2 regions of the Pediococcus sp. M21F004 genome follow, and region 2 is predicted to be linked to the other one. Evidence: a T-box and tRNA genes for the amino acid it is inferred to sense, from the RefSeq annotation. Region 2 holds a T-box; the other holds one or more tRNA genes.
What was found. The T-box of region 2 lies ahead of tyrS (tyrosine--tRNA ligase). A T-box ahead of a tRNA ligase gene usually reads a tRNA of that ligase, here a tRNA-Tyr.
Positions count from the first base shown of each region.

Region 1: it encodes a tRNA-Tyr, which carries the amino acid that the T-box ahead of tyrS (tyrosine--tRNA ligase) is inferred to sense. The anticodon was not compared.

Region 1 is NZ_CP177314.1:1,781,811-1,786,027, forward strand. It holds gene ACLHK8_RS08870 (peptide MFS transporter) at 1-792, shown strand, start outside; gene ACLHK8_RS08875 (metallophosphoesterase) at 928-1,749, shown strand; tRNA gene ACLHK8_RS08880 (tRNA-Tyr) at 1,857-1,939, shown strand; tRNA gene ACLHK8_RS08885 (tRNA-Gln) at 1,949-2,020, shown strand; gene ACLHK8_RS08890 (amylo-alpha-1,6-glucosidase) at 2,160-4,208, shown strand.
Region 2 is NZ_CP177314.1:1,229,519-1,233,735, forward strand. It holds gene ACLHK8_RS06340 (LysR family transcriptional regulator) at 1-705, shown strand, start outside; gene tyrS (tyrosine--tRNA ligase) at 1,129-2,382, opposite strand; T-box leader at 2,446-2,649, opposite strand; gene ACLHK8_RS06350 (AzlD domain-containing protein) at 2,697-3,023, opposite strand; gene ACLHK8_RS06355 (AzlC family ABC transporter permease) at 3,008-3,718, opposite strand; gene ACLHK8_RS06360 (methylated-DNA--[protein]-cysteine S-methyltransferase) at 3,811-4,217, shown strand, end outside.

The sequences.
Region 1 (4,217 bases), 550 kb from region 2:
GCAATTGGTGTAGTGATTTTTGCATTAGTTCTGGTTGCAATGAAACTTGCTAACATTATGAACATTGATAATGTAGTCTTATTGCTGAGTGTAATTGCTGTTGCAACCCCGATTGTCTATTTTGTTTTAATGTTTTCTAGTAATAAAGTTACTAAAATCGAACGTTCAAGACTTTTGGCTTATATTCCCTTATTCATTGCGGCTGTCATTTTTTGGGCTATTGAAGAACAAGGGTCAGTTGTTCTTGCCTTATTTGCGGCTCAAAGAACTCAGTTACATTTGGGCTTCATAACGTTATCCGCTTCGCAATTTCAATCTTTAAATCCGCTATTCATTATGCTTTACACACCATTCTTTGCATGGATGTGGATTAAAATGGGTAATAAACAACCTTCATCACCACGAAAGTTTGCTTATGGACTTGGTTTTGCAGGACTATCATATTTATTCATTGCCCTTCCAGGAATGTTATTTGGAACGGCTGGAAAAATTAATCCACTTTGGTTGGTTGGTAGTTGGGCAATTGTAGAAATTGGGGAAATGTTGATTTCACCAATTGGATTGTCAGTAACGACTAAACTCGCGCCAAGAGCATTTAGTTCTCAGATGATGAGTATGTGGTTTTTAGCTGATGCTGCAGGACAGGCCATTAATTCGCAGATTGTGCGTTTTTACACCAGTGCCACAGAAGTTCCTTACTTCTTAATTGTTGGGGCTGTGAGCATCGTTGTAGGCTTTTTGTTGCTACTTATGTCGCGATGGATCTCTTCAAAGATGGTTGGAATTAATTAAATTTTAAAAAAGCTAGATCAGTTTCTGTTTTACAGGACTGGTCTTTTTTATTTGGCAAGGTCTTTTAGGGGATTTTAGTTAAAATTAAGCGTAAAATTAAATATTAATCAGTTTTTGAAAAGCACAGGTGAAATTATGAAAATTGCAGTTACTAGTGACAACCATTTTGATGTGAATCGGCTTGATGTGAGTGAAACAATCAAAGCACAGGCTGACTATTTGGCCAATGAAAATGTTGAAATTTACTTGATTGCTGGAGATTTGTTTAATGATTTTGGCAAAAGCCTAGCCTACGTGCGACGTTTGCAGGCGGAATTGGGATCACAGACTTTAGTAAAATTTATTGCTGGCAATCACGATATGGTTCAAGGAGTTACTTTTGCTGAACTTGAAAGTACAATAGATGTTAGCTATATGCATAATCAATTTTTAGATATTCCTGGCACAAATTGGCGTCTGATCGGGAATAATGGCTGGTATGATTATGGATTTGCTGATAATCTTCCAGATAAAACCATCGCCAATTTTGAAACTTGGAAACGAGCGTACTGGATAGATGGTGCTATTCAGCAAACAATGACCGATGGTGAACGAATGGACTTGGTTTTGGATGAGAGTACCAAACAGCTTAAAATGGCTGAGAAGGCTCATAAACGGGTTTTATACTATACACATTTTGTTCCGCGGCGTGACTATATTCGGTATGCCCCAGAGGGAAATATTTGGAACATGGCTAATGCGTATATGGGTAGCGCACGATTAGGGAAGTTATTGGAAAAATTCAAGACTGAAATTGTGGTATTTGGGCATATGCATATTCATCCTAAGCCAAAGAAATTTTCGGAAACGGTGTACTATGACCAAGCAGTGGGGTATCATAATAAGAGGATCAACGAATGGCAGCATAATACGTTTTTAGAAGAGTGGCAAGCACGATTAGCTTACTTTGAATTATGATTTTTGAAGATTTTTTAAACGAATTTGCTAAAAAGACTTGATATTTGTCTGGATTTTCGGTATTATATTTTAGTCGGATGCGTTTCAAACGTTGAAGCAATTCATAGGGAAGGGTAGCGAAGTCTGGCTAAACGCGGCGGACTGTAAATCCGCTCCTTCGGGTTCGGTGGTTCGAATCCACTCCCTTCCATTTTATGAATGGGCTATAGCCAAGCGGTAAGGCATCGGGTTTTGATCCCGAGATGCGATGGTTCGATCCCATCTAGCCCAATAAATTAATAAAAACTGCTATATGACATTAGATTAGTCATATAGCAGTTTTTTTATACAGAGATTTGTAGAAAGTGGTTTAATATATGTAAGCGGATAAATAGGATTAGGTGGTCTAAAATTGTGAATAGGTCACTTATATGAAAGGTAAAAATATGGCAAGTTGGATCTGGTATCATGGAGATTTTGAAATCTATCAAGCAATGAAACAAAACTTTGATCGTGAAGAGCGGGGGATGAATTGGCCCGCTTACTGGTATACTTCGGGTTGGAATCATAACGTTTATTTTTGGAAAGAATTCCAGTTTGATCACGCACAAACGTTTTCAACTATCATTCAAGGTAAGGGATATGGCAAGCTGATTAATCTGGAGGATAGTCAGGAAACGAAGTTTATTTTGGGCAGTCAAATGACATGTCCGGCTGGTCATTTTCGGATCGAAATTTACGTTGGAAATCTTTCAGGGTTGCCATGCGCATTTATTGAAGGTAAGGAAATTTATAGTGATCATAGTTGGAAGGCTTCTAATTTTCTGGGTGACGATGTAATTGCCGGAACAAGTCAGTTTTTCACGAATAGCAAACAGAATCCAATGCATTTTGAATATTCACATAAAATCCAGAATGCCAAAAGGATTGAAATTGTTAATGGCGGGACTTTATTAGATTTTGGGCATGACCTAACTGCTAAAACTATGATTCAATTTTTTGAACAATTTCAAACGATGGTATTGTGTTATGGGGAAAGTCGCACTGAAGCTTTGGATGTTGCAGATGCTTACTTAAAACATGAAATTAGGATGCACGACGATCCAGATGGTTCCTATGATGAAAGCACCAAAACATTTACGACTAAATTACGTGCCTTTCGTTACATCTACGTTCCTGATATTTCCAGTTTGGATGATATTGGGACAATATTTGTGAATTTTGAATTTGTTAAATTTCCGAAAATTGGGGCTTTTGAGTCACATGATTCTAAACTAAATCAGATTTGGCGAGTCTCGGACCGTACCTTGCGTCTGTGTTCCGGAATCTTTTTTATTGATGGAATTAAACGCGATCGTTGGGTCTGGGCCGGTGATGCTTTTCAGTGTTTTTACATGAATCGGTATGACTTTTTTGATAAAGAAATTGTCGAACGGACAGTGCTAGGTTTACGCGGGGAGCTCGATATCAAGCAACACTTGGATACCATTGTGGATTATTCCATGTACTGGTTAATTAGTATTGAGTTATATTATGAAACATTTGCAGATAAAACATTTGTGGAGGCTGTTTATCCAAAAATGAAACAATTAATTGATTTTTCACTTGAAGCAACGGATAAACTAGGATTTATTCATGAACGTAAAGGCGATTGGATTTATATTGATTGGGCTGATTTTGATCATGAAGGGGCTCTATGTGCAGAACAAATGGTCTTGGCGCGAGCTTTAAAAAGTGTGATTAAAATTTCTAAGCTGTTAAATCAAGACGCTCAAGAATATGAAGCTACTTATCAACGACTACGAGTAAATATTGATAAATATTTTTGGGATGAAGGAAAGCAAGCCTATATTGATAGTTATGAGTCAGGAAAACGACACGTCACCAGACACGCGAATATCTTTGCCATTTTGTTTGATTATGTGGATGAAAAAAGAACACAAACAATTGTAAAGAAGGTATTACGAAATCCCTTAATTGCGACCATCAATACGCCTTATTTTAAATTTTGGGAACTAGAGGCGTTAGCCAAAGTCGGGAGTTACCAAGATGTGTTGGATACAATTAAAGCCTATTGGGGTGGTATGTTAGACAACGGAGCAACCACGTTTTGGGAATACTTTGATCCAAAAGAAAAAGGAGCAGCTCGATATGCGATGTACGGGGATAAATATGGAAAAAGTTTATGCCATGCATGGGGCGCAAGCCCAATTTACTTAATTGGTCGGTATTTGGTGGGTTTAAGACCCACTCAGGCAGGCTACAAAACGTTTGAAATTGAGCCCCAACTCTCTCTGTTAGGTGATTTTAACGCGAAGTTTCCCCTTAGTGAAAAAGGAGATTATGTATCTCTTGAATCTAAAAATAAATATTTACTGATTCAAGCAACTAAAAAGGGTGGAACCCTGCTTGTTCAAGATAAGCAAATTACCATTCCTACTGATCATCAACTTAAACTGAGTTTTAACGATCTTTATTAGAAAAAGACT
Region 2 (4,217 bases):
ATTCAAAATATTTTAAATAGTGAATCACAATTACAACAAGTTGCCGATCAAATTCGGGGTTTAAACTCAGGTACGATCCGGATAGGTGCGTTCAGTAGTGTCTGCATTAATTGGTTGCCCACCATTATCCAACATTTCAAGAAAAAATATCCCGGTGTTGATGTAACCATCACTCAAGGAACGTTTTCAGAAATTGCCGAAATGACAAGAATTGGCACAGTCGACATTGGTTTTGCCGCACTGCCTGTAGACGCACAATTAACTACCGAGTCATTAGTAGCTGACCCCATTTATTGCGTCACGCCCGCTAACTTTGTCCCTAAAAATAAAACCTATATCACAACTGACGATATTGGCGACTACCGCTTCATTTTACAACAAATCGATTATGATCGTGACACAAAGAAGACTTTGGATCGCTACGCTGTTGCACCAAATGCCCTTTCGTACTCTATTGATGATCAATCCATTCTTTCAATGGTAGAAAGTGGCCTTGGGTTTGGAATCTTGCCTCAACTAGCTCTTCAAAAATTGACTGGTGATGTCAATGTTTATCCATTTTCTCATCAGTATTACCGAACAATTTGCCTTAGTGTCAATAAAACTCAAGCAGAGGCGCCCTCCACGAAACTAATGTTGACGGAAATTCACGACTATCTCGCAAACCGTTATCAAGCTGATTACTTAGGACAGCCCGTTAAATAAACAAAACGACTAGTTTCAACAAGCAATTTTACTGCTTGAAAACTAGTCGTTTTTTATTTTTTCTTCTATATAGTAGTTGCAGTTTCGAAGCCAGTGGCGATCTTTCGCTAAGCCTTAGGACAGTTTGGCACGTCAAAAGGCCGGAAATAAGTATGCTTCCCGCGGGATTGCGATCCCGCACTACTCCATTTCGTTGGTTGATTTTTGAAACGAAAATCTTTCTTATTCCGTTCGCTGTCGATTCTTGTGGCACAGTTTGGCCGCAAGAACTCGCATCCAGCACCACTCTTACTGCACTTTTTTGCTATGCCTTAGGACAGCTCGGCAAAACAAGAGACTGATTGTAAGCACAACTCCCGCGGGATTGCGATCCCGCATCCGTTGTGCTTACAATCAGCCTCTTACCGTTTTGCCTCACTCACTTTACTTAACCCTAGCCAAAAAGTACTTCTTTTTTCCACGACGCACAATCACAAACTTGCCGTCAAAATGCGCACTAGGATCAATTTCAGCGTCTACATCCTGCACCTTTTCACCATTAATCCGAATAGCTCCGTTTTTTACATCTTCTCGTGCTTGGCGTCTTGATGCCTCAATCTTTGTATCATCCACTAGCCATAAAATGATATTTTTCTTTTCATCACTAACCTCAACAGAAGGCATATTCTTAAAACCTTGTTCAATTTCTTCTGCTGTTAGGTCTTGCACTTCACCGGAGAACAATGCTTGAGTAATGTGTTGGGCCTCCACTACCGCCTGTTCACCATGCACAAATTTGGTCACTTCTTCCGCCAAACGGCGCTGAGCTTCCCGTTTTTCTGGATGCGTCTGAACCTTATCTGCTAATTCGTTAATCTCGTCTTCACCTAAGAATGTAAAGTACTTCAAGTATTTCACAACATCCCGGTCATCTTGATTAATCCAAAATTGGTAGAATTCATATGGTGAAGTCTTCTTTGGATCCAACCATACAGCGCCACCAGCCGTTTTTCCAAACTTTGTCCCATCAGCCTTAAGCATTAATGGGATCGTGAGCGCAAACACGTCCGTATCTGAACCTTCAACCTTATGAATTAAATCGATTCCGGCAGTAATATTTCCCCATTGATCGGCACCACCAATCTGGAGTTGCACATTTTCATGTTTGTATAGATGAAGAAAATCAATGGACTGCAAAATTTGGTAAGTAAATTCCGTGAAAGAAATTCCCACTTCCAAACGACTTGCCACAACTTCTTTGTTCAACATCGTGTTGACGTTAAAAAGCTTTCCGTAATCGCGAAGAAAATCTAACAAAGACAACTTTGAAAGCCAATCATAGTTATTTATAATGGTGAAATTTTCTGTCCCAAACAATTTAATCATTTGTGCAGATATGGCATCTTCATTATGTTTAACTTGGTCCATCGTCTGCAAAACTCGTTCTGAATTTTTACCAGACGGATCACCAATCGCACCCGTTCCACCACCAATAACAATTACTGGATGATGGCCTTGGAGTTGGAATCGTTTCAACATCATAAAAGGAATCAAATGGCCAATATGCAAACTGTCACCCGTAGGATCCACCCCACAGTACAAGCCAATTTGTTGCTTCTCTGCTAATTCGCGTAGCCCCTCTTCGTCAGTTGTTTGATTCACAGCCCCACGCCATTTTAGTTCATCAATAATATTCATAACCGTTCCTCCTCATTTTTTGTTTCAAATAGTATAAAAAAAGTCCCTAAAGTCAATAAAGACTCTAGGGACGAAATTCTCCGCGTTACCACCCAAGTTATTGCAATTAACTGCAACCACTCAACATCGATAACGAGATGAATCGCTAATTTATAGATTTAGAAGCTTGATAACTGTAATTCACAACCACCACATTCTGGTTCTCAATACCACCAGATCTCTGAAATGTTGGGCAGTCTGCTACTTCGATTATCGCATTGCTTTTGATATTAGTTTCATGTTAAGAGAGTTATATTGATAAGTCAAGAATTTTTTTAAAAAGCCAACCGAATCAACGCCATGCTTACAATCCCCACCACAACAATCACAATCAGACTTTTTGAAATAATGGCCGCCACAAAAGTCGGTACTGTTGCAAGCAGATTTTCATAATTAACCGTTGGCAATGACCCCGCATGATGGGTAAAAATATTTTCCATAATTAAGGCCGTCATAATCACCAATGGCACAAAGCTTAAATACTGAATCAGCCATTTTGGCAAATCAAAGTTTTTAACCAGGACAAATGGGATTACCCGTGATAGCCAAGTCACGATGCCACACCCGATAATTGTCCATAATACGTTCATCGTGAGCGCCATTGTTCAATCACCATCCCTAAAAAGCAGCCGACCAACGTTGTCACAATCAGCGCTACATTATTTGAAAAGAAAATCGTTAATCCATACATCAAAAAGCAGACTACCACGACCATAAAAATTTGAAAAACAAAGGCCTTACTTTTATCCGTAATCATTTGTAGATAAAGTAAGCCAATGAACATTGCCACCAAAGCAAAATCCAGCCCAAATGCTTTCGGATCGCCCACCAAATTACCCAATAATCCGCCAGCTGCTGTGGCAAACGCCCACGTTAAGTAAGCCACAATGTTTGCACCATGAATCCAGCCAGGTTTGAGATGATGATCCGTGAAATTAAGCTTGTTCATACTCAATGCAAACGATTCGTCAGTTAACAACGATCCGATGCCAATGTTTTGTCCCAGTGAATCCTTCCGAAAATATTGGGCAACTGTGGTGCTCATCAAAATGAATCGCGCATTAACCAAAAAGACCGACAACATGATGAATGGAATGGAGCTTCCAACCAGCATTAAGCTCACCATAATAAATTGTGCCGACCCCGCATATGTAATTAGCGACATTAAAAATATTTCTAAAACACTCAAACCACTTGTTTTCCCGACGACTCCAAAAGCAAGGCCAATTCCTATGTATCCCAAAACTGTTGGGATTGCCTCTCTCACACCCGTTTCAAAATCTAACTGTTCGTTCACAACATCATCCCTTATTGATTAGTTTCTTTTTAAATTCATTTGTCTACTTATTTGTTATAATTTAGACAAAATCACGTTTTTTGGAGGCCATCATGAAAACTTTGTACATCGATCGGGTCACAGTTTCAGACTACACCTACCTAATTGCTGTTGGCGACCATGGGCTAGCATTCGTAGGGTCCAGCAATTCAGAAGAAGAACTGCACCACTACATTGCTAATGCCCAGCTCTTAAAAAATTCCGACAAAACGAATCCTTATAAAACGGCACTCAAAAATTTGCTGCTCGGCAAATCCCAGCAGTTTACTCTTCCAATTGAATTTAATGGGTCCCCTTTTCAAAAATCCGTCTGGCAGGCCCTACAGACCATTCCCTACGGAGAAACGACTACTTATAGCGCCCTAGCCGAAAAAATTGGCCGACCAACTGCTGCTCGAGCGGTTGCCAATGCCGTCGGAAGAAATCCCAATCAAATCGTTGTTCCTTGTCACCGCGTCTT